2 regions of the Leifsonia shinshuensis genome follow, and region 2 is predicted to be linked to the other one. Evidence: riboswitches for the same ligand, from Rfam matches in the RefSeq annotation. Region 2 holds a riboswitch; the other holds the start of a gene.
The links. Region 2 has a riboswitch for magnesium ahead of F1C12_RS15945 (ABC transporter permease). Riboswitches for the same ligand answer to the same signal wherever they lie in the genome.
Positions count from the first base shown of each region.

Region 1 (5,660 bases), on a different replicon from region 2:
CCGCGGTGCTCGAGGACATTCGTGTCCCACGCGCTGGGCGGGGCCGGCCGAGGACTCGACCGGACCGGGTGCTCGCCGACAAGGGATACCCGTCGAATGCGAACCGCGCCTGGCTGCGCGAACACGGGATCGCCGCGACCATTCCCGAGCGCGATGACCAGATCGCCCACGGCGCAAGAGGCCGGGCCGGCCGATCGGGTTCGGTGATCAGCAGCAGGAGCGCTACAAGGGCCGAAATGTCGTCGAGCGCTGCTTCAACAGGCTCAAACAATGGCGCGGCACCGCGATGCGATCAGACAAGACCGCCCGCAACTACCGTGCCGCCATCAGCCTCGCCGCCACACTGATCTGGATCAAGGCCGACTTGATCAACACGCCCTAGTGCCCCGGCGGTTTCCGGGGGCGCCGGCTCGCGTGGTCGAGCTTCGCGTGCGCCCGGCGGACGCGCAACGCGTCGGTGAGCGCCAGCGCCACGGTCAGGCCGGCCACCACGAGTCCGATGGTGAGCGGCACGAGGGCGCGGAGGTCGAGGTCGTTCATGCGTCACCTCGCCGTCGTAGGAGCGAACGGAAACCGAGCCGGCTCTGGTCGAGGGGCTGGACGGGAACGGGTTCGGGGTCCTCCGACCGCCAGGAGGCCTCTTTGATGCCGTCTTCGAGGGAGATCGCCGTGATGACGCTGTCGAGCAGCGCCGGCGCCGCGCCCTCGATGAGGACTTCGGCGTCGAGCCTGGAGAGCTCGTGGCCCTTCTCCGTGGTGGCGTCGAGGTGGCTGCTCATGGCGTGGACGATGATGTCGGGTTCGCTGAGGAGTTCGCTCAGCCGCGCCCGGACCTCCGGCTCCCGCGCGTCGTCGACGAGCACGGTGAGGGCGTAGGCGCCGATGGTGTCCGTCTTGGCCACGGGCGCCCGGTCGACCAGCCGGCCCAGCGGACGGAGCAGCAGGTGGATGGCCAGCACGATGCCGGTGGTGGTGAGCGCGGGGACGACGTGGCCGCCGGCGGCCTGGCAGCCCACGGCGGCGGAGCACCACAGAGTGGCGGCGGTGTTCAGCCCCTGCACCGTGAACCCCTGCCGCAGGATCACACCACCGCCGAGGAACCCGACACCCGAGACCACGTACGCGGCGATCTGCAACGGCGCCTGGGGCACATTGGCCTGGATGCCGAAGAGGACGAACGCGGCCGCGCCGACGGCGACCAGTGATTGGGTGCGGAGTCCAGCGGTGCGGGAGCGGTACTGTCGCTCCAGCCCGATGAGGAGGCCGCATCCGCCCGCGAGCAGCAGCCGCAGCAGGTAGTCCAGGTCGGTGATGCTCACGGGTGATGCTCCTTCAGGCCTCAGGCGGGTCGCGGGTCGCGTGGTTCCGCGATCAGGGGGCGCGGGTACGCCCGCGTTCGCGCCAGTCGTCGGGGATGGACTCCTCGAGGGCGTCGTCCACGGTGATGATGCCGACGAGCTCTCCGTCATCCGCGACCACGGGCACCGACAGCAGGTTGAAGTCGGCCATGGTGTTCACGACGGCGACGGCATCGTCCGACGGGGCGACCGCGACCGGCTCGGTCTCGGCGATCTCGCTGACGGGTGCTTGCGGGTCGGCGCGGAGGAGCTCGATGAGGCCGACGGCGCCGATCAGGCGGTTCTCGGCGTCGACGACGTGAACGGTGGTGAGCGCCTGGTCCTGCATGCTTGCGTCGCGCACCGCCTCCACGGCGTCGCGGGCGGTGGTGTCGGGAGGGACAGCCAGGTACTCGACGCCCATCATGCCGCCGGCGCTTCGGTGCTGGTAGCGCATCAGCCGCAGCACATCCTCCCGCTGCGGAGCCGGCAGCGCATCCAGGACGTCCGTCCGCCGATCCTGCGGGAGATCGAGGATGGCGTCGACGACGTCGTCCGCGTGCATGCGGCTCAGGACCGCCGCGATCTCCGCGGTGTCCCTGCTCCTGAGCACGCGGGCCTGCTCGTCGTCGTCGAGCTCTTCGATGACGTCGGCTTCCAGCTCCGGGTCGCCGTGCAGGTGCTCGAACAGGTCGGCGCGCTCGCTCTGGGTCGCTGATTCGATGACATCGGCGATCTCGGCGGCACGGAGACCGTCGAGCCGGCGGAAACGCGAACGCAGCGCCGCCGACGGCGCGTGACCGATCAGAGCGTCGAACGATTTCCAGTCCCGGACCGGATGGTCGCGTCGACCACGCCACAGCGGCGCGCTGACGTCGACCCCCGTGGCCACCCAGCCCTGGCCGTCGTACCGGATGGCGATGTCGTAGGCGCGGACCAGCCGGGCGTGCTCGACATCGACCAGACGGTGTCCGAGCACGGCCTCCTTCAACAGCACCTCGCCGGGCCGCCGCTCGAACGGCCGAAGATCCAGGCGGGCCGTGCCGAGGGTGATCGACCCATCGCCGAGCTCCGTGATGCTCTCGGCCGGGACGAACACGGATCGGCCGCCGACCCGCGCCACCAGTCCGGTGACGGCAGGGTAGCCTTCGGGTCCGAGGCGGACGATCAGGTCGGCCAGAGCGCCGATCTGGGTGCCGTGCCCGTCGCGGATCGGGCCGCGCAGCAGGCGGGAGAGCATCACCGTGGTGTCGGCGGTGGTGACTGCGTCGTTCATGACTTCCACGTCCTTTCAGCAGAATTATGCGGGTGAGCGGGTCAGTGGCCGAGGGCCAGTTGCACGACCCGGACGATGACCAGGATCATCGCGATCAGCAGGTACCCACGGAGGACGCTGAGCCCGAGCCGGCGCCCGGTCGAGAGCTTCGGCGGGTTCAGCAGCGCCAGGGGCGGCATCCGCCAGCCGGCCCGGTCGCTGCGGGCGACCGCCGGCGCGGCCGGGGCGGGGTGCCGCAGCCGCCAGATGCCGAAGGCGACACCGACCGCCACCGACAGTGCGCCACCCACGGCGAGGATCAGGACGATCTGGCCGCTGGTGATGCTCGGGAAGATCACACTCGCCGTCAGGACCAGCGACAGTATCACGAGCACCGCGATCACCGCGGAGGTGAACACGTTGAGCCAGCGCCCGTTCACCCACGGCCCCAGCACTTCCTTGTCGTTGCACAGCAGAAGCAGGAACACCGTCGCCGACGGCAGCAGCACCCCGGCGAGGACCTGCACACCGACGGTGATCAGCCCGAGCGGGCTGCCCGGCAGCACCACCACCGCGGCGGCTACAAGGAGCAGTCCGGCGAACACCGCGTAGAACCCCTTCGCATCGCGGACCTTGCGGTGCAGGGAGTGCTTGAGCCCGAGGGTGTCGCCCAGCGCGTACGACGTGGACAGGCCGACCGCGGCCGCACCGATGATGGACGCGTCGATCAGTGCGATAGCGAACAGGATGCCGGCGACCTTCCCGACGTACTTTCCGATCCCGGCGGCGACTCCGGCCGCGTCGGTGAAGTTGCCGAACTCGGGCTGCCCGGCGAAGACCGCGGCCGGGACGGCCATGAGGATCGCGCCACCGATGACCACGATGACGATCCCCACCCACAGGTCGACCTTCTCGTAGGGGATGAACCGGGGAGTGATGCGCTTGTCGATGATGTAGGACTGCTGGAAGAACAGTTGCCACGGCGCCACGGTGGTGCCGACGATGCCGATGATCAGCAGCATCACCGTCGACAGCTCCGCCCCGGCCGGGAGCCCGGGCACGAAGAACCCGCGCGCCACCTCGGTGAGCGACGGGTGCGCGAGGAACGCCAGCGGGACCAAGATCAGCGACCCGAAGATCAGGAACATGCACAGCCGTTCGAACCGCCGGAACGATCCCGTGGACGCCGCAGCGATGATCACCACCGCGGCGATGATGACGCCGGGGATCTGTGGCAGCCCCAGGTAGCTCAGCCCCAGGCTGATCCCGATGAACTCGGTGACGATGGTCAAGGCGTTCAGCAGGAACAGGTCGATGACGCTGAACGCGCCCCAGAACTTCCCGAACCGCTCCAGGATCAACCGGGCGTGCCCCACCCCCGTCACCGCCCCGAGCCGCAGCACCATCTCCTGGTTCACGTAGAGCACCGGCACCAGCAGCAGCAGCGTCCACAGCAGGCTGTACCCGTAGTTCTGACCGGCCTGCGTGTAAGTGCCGAAGGCACCCGCGTCGTTGTCGCCCACCATCACGATCAGGCCGGGACCCACGATCGCCAGAAGCGTCTTCAGCTTCGCGGACAGTTTGGTCCGTGCGGCGTCGTCTCCGACGGGGATGGTGCCGAAGGCACCCTGGATATCGCCGACGTGCGCCGAATCGAGGACGGCGTTCTGTGGGGGCGGGGTCTGCATGGTCGAGGGCATGGCGAATCGCTTTCTCTTCGGCGGCGCGCGGGGAATCGGCGCGCGCCGTCGCGGGCACGAGCAGGAAAGGTGGCCGCGTTCGGCGGCCGGAACGGGTCGGAAGGACGCGTTCAGAGCAGGGAGGAGGGAGCGATCGGCTCCCGTCTATCGCACTCGCTCATCGCTCACCTCCCGTTTCGGATCCCGCGTGCCTCCAGGACCGCCGAACCCGGCGGCGCCTCTCCACGTAAGACCTTTGGCACTCCGCGACGTCACCCGGGAACCGGGAGCCAATCGGGGCCACCCCTTAAGCCGGGGAGACCTGTCCTGACCCATGGCGTCTCTCGACATTTGGGGTCGCTGGCATGTGTTCGCGAAGGAGCCTCAGCTAACGATCGGCACCTACAAACGTGATGGTACACCGAAAATCGCTTATCTGCATATATACGCAGATGAAGATTTTCGCAGCCATCGGCGGAGCTTCCACCCCGTCGATTTCACGGCGTCAGGTCGATGGTAGGGCGGACTTCAGACGGCCGCCAGCAAGCTGAGCCACGCCTAACCTGGCGGGCCCGTTCAGTCACGTAGGCCTCGCGCCGATCTTCATAGCCAGTTCATCGGCATCGTTCACCCGCGTGCCACTTTCGGAGGGTGCTGCGTTCAGTGCGCGCCAAGAGCGTGTGTTCGTCTGGGGCGCGGTTCCCTGTGAGCTCTCCGGCGTCGATCAGGTCTTATCGAAGGAGAAGTGATGTCGTCGAAATCTCGTGGGCTGCGTCGCGGCCTCGTCGCTGTCGGCCTGGCCGGCGTCGCCGCGCTCGCGGTCGCCGCTCCCGCGCTGGCGCAGCCGACCGACGGTCACGGTGAGCGCAGTAACGCTGAGCACAGCGTGCACCTCGCCAAGGGCGACCTGCTGGTCAGCAGCGGCCTGCCTCGGCCGTCGGCAACCAGATGCACCTTGGTCGTCAGCCCGCCGCGAGACCGTCCGATCCCGTGATCAGGCGGCTCGAACCACGGATTCTTGTGATTCGGCAGAGCCCCTGTGGTGCGTGCGAGAGTCGCACCGTGCTGATGCACGCGTGTGATCGTGGAGTCGATCGACACGACCCAGTCGATCTTCCCCGCCGGGTCGGACTGCTACTGCACCTCGGCAAGCAACTTCTCCCAGGTGCCATCCTCGGCCCACCGGTTGAACCGCTTGTAGATCGAGTTCCACTTCCCGAACCGCTCCGGCACGTCCCGCCACGGCGCACCGGTTCGGTACTTCCACGCCATTCACTCGACCGCAAAGCGGTGATCCGCCCACGGCCGAGACCTCCCCGTCGACACCGGCATCAGCGGCTCCAGCACGGCCCACACCTCGTCAGAGACCTCGTGTCGCGTCACCGTTCA
Region 1 is NZ_CP043642.1:17,849-23,508, forward strand. It holds partial or broken gene F1C12_RS21730 (IS5 family transposase) at 1-382, shown strand, start outside; gene F1C12_RS21735 (hypothetical protein) at 379-540, opposite strand; gene F1C12_RS21740 (MgtC/SapB family protein) at 537-1,319, opposite strand; gene F1C12_RS21745 (magnesium transporter MgtE N-terminal domain-containing protein) at 1,372-2,613, opposite strand; gene F1C12_RS21750 (Nramp family divalent metal transporter) at 2,655-4,292, opposite strand; M-box (ykoK) riboswitch at 4,506-4,674, opposite strand; gene F1C12_RS21755 (hypothetical protein) at 5,020-5,265, shown strand; gene F1C12_RS21760 (transposase) at 5,406-5,543, opposite strand.
Region 1: another riboswitch for magnesium. It lies ahead of F1C12_RS21750 (Nramp family divalent metal transporter); the one in region 2 lies ahead of F1C12_RS15945 (ABC transporter permease).

Region 2 (5,660 bases):
GGTTGGAGTCGAGCACGACCACGCGGTCGGCGAGCTGGATGGCCTCCTCGATGTTGTGCGTGACGATCAGCGCCGTGCGGGTCGGGAGGGTGCCGTCGCCCCACATCCGCACGAGCTCGCCGCGCAGGTTCTCGCTGGTGAGCACGTCGAGCGCCGAGAACGGCTCGTCCATCAGCAGCACGTCGGGCTCCACGACGAGGGCACGGGCGAAGCCGACGCGCTGCCGCATCCCGCCGGAGAGCTCCTTGGGGTAGGCGGACTCGAACCCGTCGAGGCCGATCTGGTCAATCGCGCGGAGGGCGCGCTCGCGTCGCGCCTCCGGGCGGACGCCCTTGGCCTCCAGCCCCAGCTCGACGTTCTCGAGCACAGTCAGCCAGGGCAGCAGCGCGAACGACTGGAAGACGAGAGCCGTGCCCGGGTTGGCGCCGTTGAGCACGCCGCCCTTGAACGACACCGTGCCGGAGGTCGGCGCGATCAGCCCGGCGATGCACCGCAGCAGCGTGCTCTTGCCGGAGCCGGAGCGGCCGAGCAGAGCGACGATCTCGCCCTGGTGGATCGTGAGCGAGACGCCCGAGAGCACGGTCTTCTCGCCGCCGTCGGTGGCGAACGACTTGGTGACGTCGCGGACGTCGATGAGTGCGGTGTTCGTGGTGGTCATGATTGGAGCCCTCCTCACAGGCTGAAGCGCTTCTCGGCGACCGCGTACAGGCGGCGCCAGAACAGACGGTTGAGTCCGACGACGAAGACGGACATCACGATGACGCCGACGAGCACGCGCGCCATGTCGCCGGTCTGGGTGGCGTCGGCGATGTACGCGCCGAGGCCGGTCGCGGTGTAGGTGTGGTGGTCGTAGGTGACGACCTCGGCGACGATGGAGGCGTTCCACGCGCCGCCGGCCGCGGTGATGCCGCCGGTGACGTAGGCCGGGAAGATCGCCGGGAGGATCAGCCTCCGCCAGCGCTGCACCCGGCCGACGCCGAAGCTGTCCATCGCCTGCCGCAGGTCGGTCGGGATGGCGCTCGCGCCTGCGATGACGTTGAACAGGATGTACCACTGCGACCCCAGCGCCATCAGCAGGATGCCGCCGTAGTCGAGCGGGATGCTCGTCGCCACGAAGAACGCGATCGCGAACGGGAACAGGAAGTTCGCCGGGAAGCTCGCCAGCAGCTGCACGATCGGCTGGGCCAGCCGGCTGATCCGCGGGTTCATGCCGATGCACACCCCGACCGGGACCCAGACGATGGTCGCGAACAGCAGGATCACGACCACACGGGCCATGGTGACCGCGCCGAGCCCGAACGCCTCCAGGAACGCGCCCAACCCCAGCGAGCGCTGGATGAAGAGGTACGAGGCCACAGCACCGAGCACGATCGCGGCGACGACGAGCACCGTCACGGCGACATCCAGCGTGCGCTTTCGCACCTCCGGCACCCGGAGCGGATGCTCGGCCAGCCCGAACGGCCGGGTCGCCCGGTCGAGCCCGCGCCCGATCGGGGCGAACCCGCGCTCGACGACGCGCGGAAGCCAGGAGCGGCTGACCACGTCGAGCACCACGCTGCGCGGACGGTCGGTCGGGGCGGTGTCCTCCTGGCGGAACCGCTCCGCCCAGGCGACCAGCGGCCGCCAGAACAGGAAGTTCACGCCGAGCACCATGCTCGCCATGGCGACGATCGCCCAGCCGACCCGATCGAGCTGGCCGGCCTCCACCGCCGATGCGACGTAGGCTCCGACGCCGGGGAGTGCGTAGCTGTGGTTGTTAACCGTGATCGCCTCGGAGGCGGCCAGGAAGAACCAGGCGCCGCCGAAGCTCATCATGCCGTTCCAGACCAGCGGGATCATCCCGGACGGGACGTCCAGCTTCCAGAACCGCTGCCACTTCGTCAGCCGCATCAGCCGGGCGGCCTCGTCGAGGTCGCGGGGCTGGCTGGTGAGCGACGCGTAGAACGCGAAGGTCATGTTCCACACCTGCGAGGTGAAGATCGCGAACACCGCCGCCGACTCCAGGCCAAGGGTCGAGCCTGGGAAGAGCGCGATGAACCCGGTCACGGTCACAGACAGGAAGCCGAGGATCGGGACGGACTGCAGGATGTCCAGAGCGGGCAGGATGACTTTCTCGGCGCGCGGCAGCCGGGCGGCGGCCGTGGCGACCACGAAGGTGAACACCAGCGACGCGGCGAGCGCAGCGAACATCCGCAGCAGCGAGCGCAGCGCGTAGTACGGCAGCAGCGCCGGGTTCGTGTCGATGGACGACGGCACTTCGGCGAGCCGCACGGGCGCGGAGGCGCCGGCAGTCGCCTGGATCACCAGGTAGAAGAGGACGACGATCGCGACGGCGACCAGGATGTCGATCCAGCGGAAGCGGACACGGCGGAGCGTGCCGGCGCCGGGAACGGTACGGAGCAGGGGCATGACAAGACCTCCCTGGGCCGCGGCCGGCTGAGGCCGGCGCGGCAGAGAACGACAGGGGACGTGCTGAGGGCGTCGTCGTGCCGCGCGGAGGTCAGGGTCGGCCTGGCGTGGAACGCGTGGAGGCCGCCGTCGACGGAGCGCAGCAGGGACGGGACGGACTATGGTCGTCGCTCACGACGGATCACCTCCTCGCATTCGGGGGCAGGCGTGCGCCAGGCGTCACCCACGGCGGCACGGCCAGGGGCGAGACTCCCACGTAAGAGCTTCGGCACTGCGCGACGTATCCCGCGATCCGACCGGATCCGGGGAAGCCACTTGGGATCACCCCTTAAGCCGGGGAGACCTGTCCTGATCTTGGGCGTCTCTCGACGTCGTCAGATCAGTGGCCTGTGTTCGCGCAGAAGCCTCACCTAACGAAGTTCTGCCGTCGAGAACCGTAGCAGACATCCGCTGCGAGCGGCGCGAACCCTAACGGGACCCTAACGAGACGCCGTCGCCAATATCACAGAAACTCTTTTGCAGAATCTTTTCTGCGATTACACTGCCAGGCATGACCGACGACGCGAACCCGTTCCCGGGGCTGGATCCGGCGCAGGATGTGCTGCTCAGCCCCTCCGCCATGCGCGGGCTGGTCAACCCGCTGCGGCTCCGGCTGCTCGACCTCCTGCAGGCGGATGGGCCGTCCACCGCGACGGAGCTGGGCCGGCGCGTCGGGCAGTCCACGGGCGTCACGAGCTACCACCTCCGCGTGCTCGCGCAGCACGGCTTCATCGTGGAGGACGCCGAACGCGGAAACGACCGCGACCGCTGGTGGCGCGCGGTGCACCGGTCGACCTCCTTCTCGTTCCGCGTGCCCGGAGACGCCGCGACCGAGGAGACCGTCGACCAGGCGGTGCAGTTCGTGCGACTCAACGCCGAGGAGTCGCACCGGCGGGTGCTGGCCTGGGTGGACACGCTGTCCAGCCAGGTGGAAGAGCTGCCGGAGCTGCCGTGGACGGTCAGCGACTGGCCGCTCACGCTCACGGTCGAGCAGGCGCGGGAGGTCACAGCGGCCGTGCGGGAACTCGTGACGCGGTTCCGGAGGGAGCCGGGGGCGGAGGGCGACGGTACGCGGGTGCACGCGCAGTTCCAGCTGTTCCCGGAGCCATGAAGAAGGACGCCGTGAGCGCCACCGGCGCACGCCGCGCTCCGCTTCTCGGACTGATCGGCGCCTACCTGGTCTCCGGCGCGGGCACAGCGCTGTCGGCCATCGCCATCCCGTGGCTCGTACTGGTCACGACCGGCAGCGCGGTCGCCACGGGCCTCGTCGGGTTCGCGGAGATGGCGCCGTACGTGCTGCTGCAGGCGACGGCCGGCCCGCTGGTCGACCGGGTCGGGCTGCGGCGGACGTTCCTGATCGGCAACCTCGTCGCAGCGGCCGCGGTGTTCGGGGTGTTCCTGCTCGGCGCGCTGCACGAGCTCCCGCTCGGCGCGCTGGTCGGGCTGGTCGCCATCGCCGGGGCCGTCCGAGGGGCGGCGGACGCGGCCTCCACGCCGATGATCCCGCCCCTGGCGCGGCTGGCCCGCTGGAGCGACGAGCGCGCGGTCGGCCTCTACTCGGGCGCGAACCGGGCGGCGCTGCTGGTCGGGATGCCGCTCGCGGGCGTGCTGGTCGCGCTCGCCGGGCCGGCGGTCACGATCCTGATCGACAGCCTGACCTTCCTGTGCGCGGTGGTGGTGGTCGCGGTGACGGTGCCACGGATCGAGCAGGTCCCGGCGGAGGCTCCGGCTGCGCCCGCCCCGCCACGGCTCGGCCCGAGCGCGTACTTCGCCGAGCTTCGGGAAGGGCTGCGCTTCCTCCGCGCCGACCGGCTGCTGCTCAGTCTGATGGCGCTGATCGTCCTCACGAACCTGCTGGACCAGGCGATGAGCGCGGTGTTCCTCCCCGTCTGGGCGCACGACCGGGTGCACGACGCGGTCGCGTTCGGGGTGGTCGGCGGCGCCTCCGGGCTCGGGATGCTGGCCGGCGTGCTGCTCACGGCGTGGCTGGGCCAGCGGCTCCCTCGCTGGCTGACGTTCGCCTGCTGCACCCTGCTCGCGTCGGCGCCGCCGTTCTTCGCGGTCGCGGGCTGGACCTCCGTCGTCGCCGTCGCCGCGGTGTTCTTCGTGTGCGGCGTCTTCGGCGGCGTCCCGAACCCGATCATCGGCGCGGTGCAGTACGAGCGGGTGCCTGCGCTGCTGCAGACGCGCGTGCTCGGGGCGATGAAGGCGAGCGCCTACCTGGGCGTACCGTTCGGGTCGCTGCTCGGCGGCCTCCTCGCGCAGAGCGTCGGCCTGACCTGGGCGTGCGTGGCGGCGGGTGTGGTGATGCTGCTCGCGACGGTCGCGCCGCTGGCGTTCCCGGTGTGGCGGCAGCTCGACCGGACACCCGTGCCGGCCGGCGGCTAGAGGCGGCGGCGTGCCGCGCGTACGTTGGCGGCATGTTGATCTTGGTGATCGTCCTCCTCGCGATCTGGGCCGTCCTCGCAGTGATCGGCTTCGCCATCCAGGGCCTGCTCTGGCTGGCGATCATCGCCCTGATCCTCTTCATCGCGACGGCGCTGGTCGCACTGGTGCGCCGGAACACGCTCCGCAGCCGCAGCCAGGGCGGGACGACGACGCAGGGCGGGACGACGACGCAGGGCGGGACGTCCGAGGGCGGGACGGATCGCGGCGCGAACTAGGCCGGTCTCCGGGATGGGCGACGGCAGCGGCTTCCGCGTCCTGCCCGCGACTCCGGAACGCTGGGACGACGTGGTGCGGGTGCTCGGGGCGCGCTCGGCCGGGCCGGACGCCTGCTGGTGCCAGCGGTTCCTGGACGGCGGCGGGCCCGACCACCGAGACGCGCTCCGGATCCAGCTCGACCGCGCGGACGTCCCGTTCGGCCTGATCGCCTACGACGGCGACGACGCCGTGGGCTGGACGCGTGTGATGCCTCGCGCTGCCCTCCCCGGGGTGCTCGCGAACCGCGCGGTGCGCAGCGCGCTGCAGAACGCGGGCGGTCACGACGGCGACGCGGGCTGGTGGGTGACCTGCGTGGTCGTCCGCCGCGAGGCGCGTGGCCGCGGCGTCGGCGCCGCCCTTCTGGAGGCCGCGGCCGAGTGGGCGCGCGACCACGGCGCGACCCACCTCGACGGCCACCCGGTCGACGTCGAGCGCCTCGCCGGACGCCCGTCGGCGGCGGCGCTCTTCACCGGCACGGAACGGATGTTCGCGGCGAGCGGGTTCCGGGA
Region 2 is NZ_CP043641.1:3,264,248-3,269,907, reverse strand. It holds gene F1C12_RS15950 (ABC transporter ATP-binding protein) at 1-658, opposite strand, end outside; gene F1C12_RS15945 (ABC transporter permease) at 673-2,409, opposite strand; M-box (ykoK) riboswitch at 2,653-2,834, opposite strand; gene F1C12_RS15940 (winged helix-turn-helix domain-containing protein) at 2,960-3,559, shown strand; gene F1C12_RS15935 (MFS transporter) at 3,571-4,836, shown strand; gene F1C12_RS15930 (hypothetical protein) at 4,869-5,111, shown strand; gene F1C12_RS15925 (GNAT family N-acetyltransferase) at 5,125-5,660, shown strand, end outside.